Regions from separate parts of the Pseudoalteromonas sp. SR45-4 genome, predicted to be linked through region 2. Evidence: predicted binding sites of a transcription regulator. Region 2 holds the regulator's gene; the other holds the start of a gene.
What was found. The regulator LexA, encoded in region 2, represses DNA repair genes until DNA is damaged. The targets are predictions, from matches to a motif close to TACTGTATNNNNATACAGTA.
Positions count from the first base shown of each region.

Region 1: the regulator LexA is predicted to act here: its motif matches at 1,933-1,952, upstream of uvrD (DNA helicase II).

Region 1 is NZ_JACJDO010000009.1:370-6,472, reverse strand. Features, by position in the region: gene yrfG (GMP/IMP nucleotidase) at 1-256, shown strand, start outside; gene H5058_RS05880 (dUTP diphosphatase) at 272-895, opposite strand; gene H5058_RS05875 (YacL family protein) at 1,002-1,370, opposite strand; gene H5058_RS05870 (hypothetical protein) at 1,485-1,703, opposite strand; gene uvrD (DNA helicase II) at 2,017-4,182, shown strand; gene H5058_RS05860 (GNAT family N-acetyltransferase) at 4,160-6,103, shown strand, end outside.
Region 2 is NZ_JACJDO010000017.1:31,230-37,332, forward strand. Features, by position in the region: gene H5058_RS09210 (DnaJ C-terminal domain-containing protein) at 1-119, shown strand, start outside; gene H5058_RS09215 (chaperone modulator CbpM) at 119-439, shown strand; gene H5058_RS09220 (hypothetical protein) at 692-1,072, shown strand; gene H5058_RS09225 (PaaI family thioesterase) at 1,075-1,518, opposite strand; gene H5058_RS09230 (SRPBCC family protein) at 1,617-2,069, opposite strand; gene lexA (transcriptional repressor LexA) at 2,349-2,966, shown strand; gene coxB (cytochrome c oxidase subunit II) at 3,439-4,581, shown strand; gene ctaD (cytochrome c oxidase subunit I) at 4,581-6,103, shown strand, end outside.

The DNA.
Region 1 (6,103 bases), on a different contig from region 2:
CTACTTAGATGGAGTCGTATCGACTCATGAATATGGGGTAAGTAAAGAGCAACAAAGCTTATGGCAACAGGTGCAAAGTGACTTAGGATTTAACAAAAGCCGTACGCTTTTTGTTGATGATAGTGTTCCTGTACTCAACGCTGCACGCCAATACGGTATTGAACACTTGCTTGCGGTTGCAAACCCAGACAGCCAGCAACCACATAACGATATAGCCGATTACTTAAATGTTACCGACTATCGCAAGCTAATTTAATTAATTTAGCGCAAACTATTTTGTTGGGTATCGTGCTTCTAAGCCTTCGTACACTAATTTTGCAAAATCTGCATGTTCGGTATCAAGGCTTTTAACAACGTCTACTAAATGCTCGTTATCTTCTTGGCCGCCCCACACTTTTATGTAACTGCCATCTTTATAGCCATGATCTTGACGGAAGAAGTTTAAGGTGTTTTTACCCACATAACCTCGGTATAAATCGTCAATATTCATACCTATTTGCGCCATACAACCTGCAAAAGCAGCCGCATTAAAGGTTTTATCTGCAACAGCAGATGCCGCCAACACTTCCAGTGTTTGCTTAAAGTCATCGGCTTGATAGGCAGTGCTTAATTCTTGCTCAAGCTGTTTAGCTATTTTTTCGTAGCTGGTAATACCGTCAATTCTGAGTGATAAGCCAAAATGAAAAATATCCACTAACTCTAAAATAACTTGTTCGGTATCAGGCGTTTGTTTTTTCCACCATTTCCAACCGTAATGATCGAGCATTTCTGCACACTCAACCCAAATGGCTCTGTACCAATCAAACCCTTGGCTAAACCATTGGTCATGTACTTTGGTATTCATGGCATTTTGCATTTCTAGCATCACTACTAGTTTGTTTAAATTGGCAGACATATCAATTCCTGTCATTTTTGATTAGCTAAATTTTCATTGGTGTAATAATACAGATAAAATGCTTGTTGTGCATTGCTGTATATTTTCATTAGTGTGCTAACTATGTTTATCGTGACGTCGTAAACTCATGCCATGAATCAATTAGGTCAATAAAATCTTCAAAACCACAACCACTGCTTAGGCCATTTTCTTCAAGCATTAAATCGTCGTCTTGATAAGCCATAAGATCTTCACTGTCTTGGTGCAGAGCATGGGCTTCAAATAGAGCTTCGTCTTTCGTTAAAATTAAATCTATTTCTTGGCCCTTTAGCGTTAAAGGCTCAAAGCTTGAACTCACCGATGCAATAAGCGCTTGCACCATAGCTATTTTATCTTTGCCTATTTCTTCGTTTAACCAGCGGCCAATTATGGCATGCTCGCTACTTATTTTAATGCGTAATCCGCTAATTGGATCGCGAATAAATTGATATTCCATACGTATCGCTTTTAAATCGTTAGTTGCGCAATTATATACGTAAATAGCAGCAGACGCTAAAAAGCAAAATAGCGCCAAAAGGCGCTATTTTATAAAGCTTTAATATTAATTACGTCACGATCTATAACGTGCTGCATCAATAATTGCCCAAACATATACAATAGCGGCAATTATTCCTGGCACAATTAAAAACCATAATGCCGCACCACCAAAAAATAATATAGCGAATATAAGCGCGGCAAGAATACGCCCTTGCACTAACTGCCCTAAACCCGGGAAAAATATATTACATAATGCTGCGATTACGTTACCGCCTGAACCTTGTCCTGCCATACTAACCTCTGTAGTTTATTTAATTTTATATTTTAGCTATAGAATTACTTACACACTCTATGCCAATTTAATAAATGTTACAAATCATATAGTTGTATTTTTATCAGTTTAACGCTGTGGTGATTTTTACTAAATTGAGGTCAAATTAGTAATTTTCATTATATCTTTTTAACCTTTTCCGTTTTTGATTTGCTATCAAGCTACTAGTTTAGAACATAATTTTATGAATAGCTGTGTATAAAAACAGTATTTTATTTAGCCTAACAAAAACACCTGCTATACTGCCCGCATTATTGATTAAAAAGGCGTAACGATGGACGTTTCACAATTACTCGATGGCTTAAACGACAAACAACGCGATGCCGTTGCAGCCCCACTACAAAACATGCTGGTATTAGCAGGTGCTGGGTCTGGTAAAACACGAGTGTTGGTTCATCGTATTGCTTGGCTAATGCAAGTTGAGCAAGCCTCAGCGTATAGTATTTTTGCGGTTACCTTTACTAATAAAGCAGCTAAAGAGATGCGTACTCGCGTTGAAGAGACGCTAAAAGCGCCGGTTGGTGGTATGTGGATTGGTACTTTCCATGGTTTGTCGCACCGTATTTTACGCGCGCACCACCGTGAAGCAAAATTACCCGAAGCATTTCAAATTTTAGACTCAGACGATCAGCTACGTATGATCAAACGTTTATTAAAATCGATGAATATTGATGATAAAAAATGGCCCGCTAAACAGTTTGGTTGGTACATAAGCGCTAAAAAAGATGAAGCACTTCGCCCTAAAGATATTCAAGCCTACGATATTAACGAGCAAATGATGCTGCGCGTGTACGCGGCGTATCAAGAAGCATGCGACAGAGCAGGCTTAGTCGATTTTGCCGAAATACTACTGCGCAGCTACGAAGTACTCAAAAATAACCCTACACTACTGCGCCATTATCAACAGCGCTTTGCACACATGTTAGTAGACGAGTTTCAAGACACCAACACCATACAATACGCATGGTTAAAACTACTTGCTGGCGACTCCAATAGTATTATGATTGTTGGCGATGACGATCAGAGTATCTATGGTTGGCGCGGTGCAAAAATAGAAAACATTAAACGTTTTTTAACTGACTTTAGCGCAGAGACCATTCGTCTTGAGCAAAACTATCGCTCTACCGCCACTATATTAAAAGCCTCAAATGCCCTGATCCAAAATAACTCAGAGCGTATGGGTAAAAGCTTATGGACCGACGGTAACGAGGGCGAACCTATTTCTATTTACGCCGCATTTAACGAGCTAGACGAAGCGCGTTTTGTAAGTAGTAAACTGCGTAGTTGGTTAAATGCCGGCAATGCGCTGCAAGATGCGGCTATTTTATATAGAAGTAATGCGCAATCACGTGTACTCGAAGAAGCCATGCTACAAGAAGGCCTAAAGTATCGTATTTATGGCGGCATGCGATTCTTCGAACGCCAAGAAATTAAAGACGCCCTGTCGTACTTACGCATAATAGGTAACCGTCAAGACGATGCTGCATTTGAACGAGTAATTAATACTCCAGCTCGTGGTATTGGCGATAAAACGCTAAGCCATATACGCGACTGTGCACGCGCCGAATCGTTACCACTTTGGTATGCAGCAAAAGCAATTGTAGAGCAACAACATTTATCTGGCCGCGCTTCTGGTGCAGTGAGTAAGTTTGTCGAACTAGTAGAGCATATTGAAGATAAAATTAGCGATCTAACGCTACATGAGCAAGCTAAGTACGTTATTCAAACTTCTGGGTTAATGGCAATGTACCAAGCCGAAAAAGGTGAAAAAGGCCGTGCCCGAGTAGAAAACTTAGAAGAACTTATTAGCGCTTGCGATCAGTACGAATTGCCTGAGGAAGAAGAATATAGCTCTCCTCTACAAGGCTTTTTAGCGCATACCTCGCTTGAATCTGGTGAAGGACAAGCAGAAGAGCACGAAGACGCCGTACAAATGATGACATTGCACTCAGCTAAAGGTTTAGAATTTCCGTTAGTGTTTATGGTTGGCGTAGAGGAAGGTATGTTCCCTTCTCAACAAAGTAATGAAGAGTCTGGCCGTTTAGAAGAAGAACGCCGCCTTTGTTATGTAGGTATGACCCGCGCTATGGATAAACTATATATTAGCCATGCCGAAAGCCGTCGTTTATACGGACAAGAAAAATACCATACACCATCGCGCTTTTTACGGGAAATTCCCGAGGACTGTGTTGAAGAAATTCGTATTAAAACCCAAGTATCTCGACCACCCGCTGCAGGGCGTTTTAGCGCATCAGTTAGTCACGCTGCATTTGAAGATAGCGGCTTTAACTTGGGGCAACGTGTACTGCATGCTAAATTTGGTATTGGTACAGTACTTAATTACGAAGGTGCGGGTGCGCAATCTCGCGTACAAGTCAACTTTGATGATTTAGGTAGTAAGTGGTTAGTAACGGCATATGCAAGACTACAAGCTATATAAAAAGCAGCTCATACAACTAGAGCAACAATTAGCTGGCGCGCATCACCGCCAGCTAGTGCTTGTTACTGGCAATGATAATTGGTGCTATGAGCTGACAAACTCACTAGTACAAAATACTAATACACTTACTCTATCTAAACATTGTGCACTTAAAAATGCTCAATGGCCTGCACACATTCACCAAATATTAGGACAAGAATTTACCCACGCCATTTACGATGGCTTTAGTGGCTTATACCCCGATAAGTTGGCCGCAATTACTGGTACAGTTAGAGCTGGCGGAGTATTGTTTGTATTACTTCCTGAGCTGGGTAACCTAAATAACTGGCAAGATCCCGCATTAAAAAGTGTCCAGTCTCATGGCCACAGCAATCAATATAGTTTATTCAATCAGCGTTTCAGCTCTATTATTAAAAGCTTACCGGCCTTGCATTACAGTGAAGAATTTGGCTGCATCAATAATAATTATAACTATGTCCTGCACAGTAATATTGATTTTGAACCGCAGAAAAACTGCGTAGCACAAATAGTAAAATTAGCTCATGGACGCGCCAATAGACCGCTACTGATCAATGCAGATAGAGGCCGAGGAAAGTCAGCCGCATTAGGCCTAGCAGCCGCAAAATTAGCTGATAAAAATGTAATTATTTGCGCCACTCAATTTAGAGCAACACACAGCAGCTTTAAACACTTAGCTGCACAGCTAAATGTTAATTACGATCCATTACAAAAACAGCTTGCTAACATGCAATATATTGCGCCAGACGCTCTGTTAAATGAGCTTCCCGAGTGTGACGTACTCTTAGTAGATGAAGCTGCTGCTATCCCAGTGCCTATGTTATTAAGCATGTTAGCGCATTATCCTCGTATTGTATTTGCAAGCACCTTAGTAGGTTATGAAGGCAATGGTAGAGGCTATACAATTCGCTTTAGTCAATATATTAAAAACCACTACAAAGCTTCTAAAGTAATTACTCTTGATGAGCCATTGCGCTTTGCTAAGCACGATCCACTTGAGCAGCATATTCGCAGTTTATTAGCACTTGATGCACAGTATCAAGAGACTAATAGCAATAAATCGCAGATTCCTAAGCATAGTGAAGTAACTCAGCAACAACTCGTAACTGATGAAGCACTATTGTGCCAAGTCGTTGCTTTGCTTGCACTTGCTCATTATCAAAGTAGTGTGAATGATTTACGCCAGTTGTTAGATGCGCCATCGCAACGCATATTTATCAGCAAAATAGACAAGCAATTAGTGGGTGTATGCTTAATCGCGATAGAAGGCGGTTTAAGTGAAGAACTTACTGAGCAAGTTATAAATGGTGAGCGCCGCCCACAAGGGCATTTAATGGCGCAAACACTTGCACAACTGAGCTTTAACAGTGATTTTTTAACTCATTTAAGTGCGCGAGTTGTCCGTATTGCAATTGATCCAAGCTCACATAATTGTGGCCTAGGAAAAGCATTACTGAGCTATAGCGAGTCACAAGTAAAAGAACAATGTACTTGGTTTGGTGCTAGTTTTGGTGCCACTGCACAATTGCTAAAATTTTGGCAAAGCCTAGGCTTTAATGCTGTTAAATTAGGTTACCAACGCGACAAAAGCACTGCTGAGCACGCAACTTTAGTTGTTAAATCTCTTAATGCACCACAACAAAGTTTACAGTCACTGATTAAACAGTTTCAATACGAGCTTTTTTATGGCCTATTAAGCCACTTTAAGTCATTAGAATGGCAACTGGTTAGCACATTACTGCGCTCATTTAATGATGAGGTAATAGCTTCTGATACGTTAAGGTTATTTACACAGCAACTCAGCAGTAACCGCTTTACTATTTCACCCACTCTCTGGCGTTTAATTAGCCAAAATCCTGTTATAATTACTAGGATAGCAGCCAATCAGCAGCAACTTTTAATT
Region 2 (6,103 bases):
TATTTGCTGTGATTAAAATTGTTAATCCAGCATTGAGTGATGATGTTAGCAAAAAGCTTTGGCAAGAGCTGGCCGAAAAAGCCCATTTTGACCCCCGTAGCAATTGGAGCAAGTCATAATGAAAATTATCGAGGCACCACAAGGCAATTTACTCACTAGCCAAGAATTGTGTGTGAGTAGTGATATTAGCGAAGCCATATTATATGAATTGGTTGAGCACAGCATTGCTATTCCTATTGAGGGCGAGCGCGTTACAGAATGGCAATTTACGGTATCAACAGTGATCTTAGTTAAAAAGGCTGCGCGTATTCAGCATGACTTATCGTTAGATTGGTCTGCTATTGCTTTGGTTTTACAATTATTGGATGAACGGGATGAGTTGATTGCTGAAAACCAAATGTTAAAGCAGCACTTAAGTCGATTTAAACATTTAGAATAAAAAATAGTGGTTAAATTTTAAATGCAAGTAGCTAGCTATTTTTATGGAGCTAGCTCAGCACTTTTATAATAGTGAGCTTTTGGTGCTTAAATATTTTTTATTCGTGAAATAAGAGTAAGTAAAGCGTCAATAAATGCGTAAAAATAGCCGACTATTCAGATAAAAAAGGTGAATATTGCAGAGTTGATTTGGTATAAGCGTAAAACTGCGTTAAAGTTTACAGCGAACTAATTAGAGGATAAACAGCAGACAATGTCGGAAATTCAATTTTTAAATGTAGACCTAGAGCTTGAGTCAAAGCAAGATATTAGCGTGCTTGTAGCTGACCTAAAAAAAATCGCCACTATTTTACATTATGATAAAGACGAATACCGTCAGTTAGCGCGTATAGAAGTAACAGGCGAAATATCTTCACCGGATAAAGCAATTAACCACTTATGTGAGTTAGTAGAGTCATGCTCGCGGGCTGCACTTAAGCAATGGTTGAGTTGTTCGCGCCGTACCTTTGATATTGGTTTTGAATCGGGCACTTCGCCAAAGTGTTTTAACCAAGCGCTGCACGCCGATACATTATTACGTATATCGGCAATTGGTGCAGGCATGGAAATTACTATTTACCCGCTAGAAAAATAGCCTTAGCCTTTGCGCTCTACAACAGCTGCGGTCATTTTTGATACGCAGCAAAGCTCGCCGCGACTATTCGTTATTTTTATTTCCCATACTGAGCTACGCTTGCCAATATGAAACGCTTTTGCGGTGGCGGTTAAGGTGCCATTACGCGAGGCTTTTAAATGGCTGGCACTGATCTCTTGCCCTACACAATAAAATTTAGTGAAGTCGACCACAAAATTAGCCGCGTAGCTGGCAACACTTTCGGCTAAAACCACGTTTGCTCCGCCATGCACCATGCCTATAGGGTTATGGTGCGCAGGAATTGCTGGCATAGTGGCAACTAAGTAATCATCACCAATTTCAGTTATTTCAATCCCCATGGTTTTCATCAGTGTACCTTGGCCATTTATGCCTTGGTCTAACTGCTTACAAAACGCTAAAGTAATAGGTTGATGCCAAATACTCATTGTTACTCCTTTAAAGGTTGAAAACGATAACCGATAATACGATTTTTCATGGCGATATGATAGCCAAATTAGTGCAGCTACTGCATGGTAATACAGTGCTACTTTTTGCTTTCTACATAGTGCTTAATTTCATCGAGATCTTTTTTTAGCATTTTACGCATCGAACTTTTAAGAAAAAAACCTATCACTGCAGAGATCATTTTTACCCAAATAGACTCAGATCTATCAGAAAAAGTCATGGTTAAACAGGTGCTAGGTTCGGCGGCGGTAAGTGACAGCTTAGTGGTATAAACTGCCCCGCCATTTTCTGCGCGAGTGCAATAGTATTCATTAGTAACAGCTTCGTTGATCCACATGGTTTCTGAGGCTGCTTTGCCAAAAATTTTTCGTGTTTCTAACCATTTTAAGCCCACTAGCCCTTGTGGTGGCTTCTCGATTATTTTTACATCAATAATGCCAGACAGCATATTGGCACTGTTTTCGATGTCAGTTATTGCCGCCCATACTTTACGTTTAGGACCGTTAATTATTACCGCTACAGTGATATTCATAACACTCTCCGTTAATTCACATTGATGAAGTTAAGGCCCATTACAAAAACGATAGTTAACTAATTTTTAATAACAGCAACAACTTAGTAGTTATGTAATTAATGTAACGTAAAACTAACACTATCGTGATCTGCGTAATTTTATCTGTAATTTACTTGGTAATTTTAAGCTTAGACCAATGCCATCTTTGGCAGCAAAGGCGAGGAGTAATTTAAATTTGCGATTTTCAGATAACTGTATATACTCACAGTTAAATGTACTGTATGGAAAACCAGTTGTATGCGACCATTAACTAACCGCCAAGCGCAAATACTCGAACTTATTAAAGTGTTTATTAAAGACACTGGTATGCCTCCTACACGCGCAGAAATTGCACAAACATTAGGCTTTAAAAGTGCTAATGCAGCAGAAGAGCATTTAAAAGCGCTGGCTAAAAAAGGCGCTATTAAAATGAAACCAGGCGCTAGCCGTGGTATTCAACTTATTGAAGAAGATGAACCAGAACAACTTGGTTTACCGTTAATAGGCCGTGTAGCTGCCGGCGAACCTATTTTGGCGCAACAACATGTTGAGAGCCATTGTAAAATTGACCCGTTAATGTTTAAACCCGCTGCCGATTTTTTATTGCGTGTAAATGGTATGAGCATGCGAGATATTGGTATTATGGATGGTGATTTACTGGCTGTTCATCGCACTCAAGTTGCCGAAAATGGCCAAGTTATTGTTGCCCGCGTTGATGACGATGTAACGGTAAAACGCTTAGAAAAAGCAGGCAAAAAAGTATTATTGCATGCTGAAAATAAAGAATTTTCGTCGATAGAAGTGGATCTTGAAAACGAATCTTTTAATATTGAAGGCTTAGCTGTTGGGGTTATTCGTAATGCTGACTGGATGTGACAATTAAGCTGTTATAGCTATGTAAAATATCGGCATAATTTAATAGCTCAGATAATTAATGCGCACTTTTTAGTGCGCTTTTTTTTGCTTTTTTTTGTGAAAATTCCGCTGTAATGAAAAAATTATATTAAGTTTATGTTTTTTATCATTTAAGTATTTAATACTCGTTATCGCTGTCTTTTTATTTGTAACCCTTGCTGTTGCTCACTTCCTGCTTAGAACAAAATTAAATAAATCCCATATTTACGCTAATCCCCTAATATTATTTGATTATTTTTCAAACTAAAACTTGCTAGTTGTTCAATTATTAACTAATTGTTAATGGGCTGGACTAACAATAACTCACAGCTTTAGTTTTGAGAAAATATATTTATATATCCGGCAGCAATACAAAAATAAAAAATAACAAATTGGCATATAAAGCTTATGTCTTTTTGTTTTGCACTCGCAACAGTATTAAAGGAGCTGTCACATGGGTAAATTGAGCTCTACCTTGTGGCTTATATTGTTTGTTTTTCCGCAGTTAGCATTGGCAAATAGCCAATATAATATGCGCAAAGGCGTAACCGATATAAGTAATAATGTTTATCAACTACACATGACCATATTTTTAATATGCTGTGTAATAGGCGTGATTGTATTTGCCGTTATGTTTTGGGCACTTATTCATCATCGTAAATCTAAAGGAGCAGTTGCTGCTCAATTTCACGAAAGTACCAAAGTAGAAATACTCTGGACAGCAATTCCATTTGTTATTTTAATAGCAATGGCAGTCCCCGCAACTAAAACATTAATAGCGATGGAAGATGCCAGTAAAGCGGATATCACTATTAAAGTAACTGGTTCACAATGGAAATGGCATTACGAATATATGGGGGAAGATGTTGAGTTTTACTCAATACTTGCCACACCGCAAAATGAAATTGCCAACCTAGCCGATAAAAACCCCAACTATTTACTTGAGGTAGATAAGCCTCTGGTATTACCGATCAATAAAAAAGTACGCTTTTTAATGACCTCCGACGATGTTATTCATTCTTGGTGGGTGCCCGATTTTGCTATTAAAAAAGATGCAAACCCGGGGTTTATTAACGAAACGTGGACCAACATAAACGAAGTCGGTATTTATCGCGGTCAGTGTGCTGAGCTATGCGGTAAAGATCATGGCTTTATGCCAGTGGTAGTAGAGGCTAAGTCAGAGGCCGATTTTAAAGTTTGGCTAGCAGATGCTAAACAAGCAAAGCAAAAAGCAGCAGCAGCAGATGCTGCATTACTTGACCAAACACTCCCTAAAGAAGAATTAATGACTTTGGGTGAGCAAGTGTATATGGCCAATTGTGCTGCATGTCATCAGCCCACAGGGTTAGGTTTGCCAGGCGTTTTTCCTGCACTTAAAGGCAGCCCGATAGTGCTTGGCGATATAAAAGACCACATTGATATTGTTATTCACGGAAGCCCCGGCACAGCCATGCAAGCCTTTGCTAAACAGCTCTCTATAAAGCAATTAGCAGCGGTAATTACTTATAAGCGTAATGCATGGGGTAATGATACCGGTGATGTAATTCAACCAAGTGAAATACAGGCAGCACTTGATGCCGATGGGGAGGCGAACTAATGAGTAGCATAGTAGAACAACCTGACATTAATGAAGCTCACCACGCTCATCATCCTGCTAAAGGCTTTAAGCGTTGGTTATATACCACTAATCATAAAGATATAGGTAGCTTGTACTTAATTTTTTCGCTAACTATGTTTTTTATTGGTGGTGCTATGGCTATGGTGATCCGCGCTGAGTTATTTCAGCCAGGATTGCAATTAGTGGATCCTCACTTTTTTAATCAAATGACCACGGTTCATGGGTTGATTATGGTATTTGGTGCCGTTATGCCGGCCTTTACTGGCTTAGCTAACTGGATGGTGCCATTAATGATTGGCGCGCCTGATATGGCCTTACCCCGAATGAATAACTGGAGTTTTTGGATTTTACCATTCGCGTTTTTAATTTTATTATCATCGCTATTAATGCCCGGTGGCGGTCCTGCGTTTGGTTGGACTTTTTATGCGCCGCTGTCCACAACCTACAGTAATGACAATACCGCCATGTTTGTATTTGCTGTGCATATTATGGGTATTAGCTCCATTATGGGGGCAATTAATGTAATTGTAACCATAGTTAACTTGCGTGCCCCAGGCATGACTTGGATGAAGGTCCCTATGTTTGTATGGACTTGGCTGATAACGGCATTTTTATTAATTGCGGTTATGCCGGTACTCGCAGGTGCAGTGACCATGGTGCTCACCGATAAATACTTTGCAACCAGCTTTTTTGATGCAGCTGGTGGCGGTGATCCGGTGATGTTTCAGCACATATTTTGGTTTTTTGGCCACCCCGAAGTATACATAATGATTTTGCCGGCTTTTGGCATTATTTCTACTATAGTTCCTACCTTTTCGCGTAAAAAACTTTTTGGTTATTCCTCCATGGTATATGCCACGGCGTCAATTGCGTTGTTGAGTTTTACAGTGTGGGCGCATCATATGTTTACTACCGGTATGCCGGTGGCTGGCGAGCTATTTTTTATGTACGCGACTATGCTGATATCGGTGCCCACTGGAGTAAAAATATTTAATTGGGTAGCCACTATGTGGCGCGGTTCAATTACGTTTGAAGTCCCCATGCTGTTTAGTATTGCTTTTATTGTGTTGTTTACCTTAGGTGGTTTTTCGGGATTGATGCTGGCCATTACACCGGCTGATTTTCAGTACCATGATACCTACTTTGTAGTGGCACATTTTCATTATGTACTGGTAACGGGAGCGGTGTTTTCTATTATGGCAGGCGCGTATTATTGGCTGCCTAAATGGACTGGTAATATGTATAACATAGCGCTGGCTAAATGGCATTTTTGGTTATCGCTGGTAAGCGTAAATGTATTGTTTTTTCCTATGCACTTTGTAGGGCTTGCAGGCATGCCACGCCGTATACCCGACTATGCGCTACAGTTTGCTGACTTTAACGCCATTATTAGTATTGGCGGCTTTGCCTTTGGATTATCGCAGTTGTTGTTTGTAGCTGTAGTGATTAAATGCGCACGCGGCGGCGACAAGGTTCCTGCAAAAGTGTGGGAAGGCGCAGA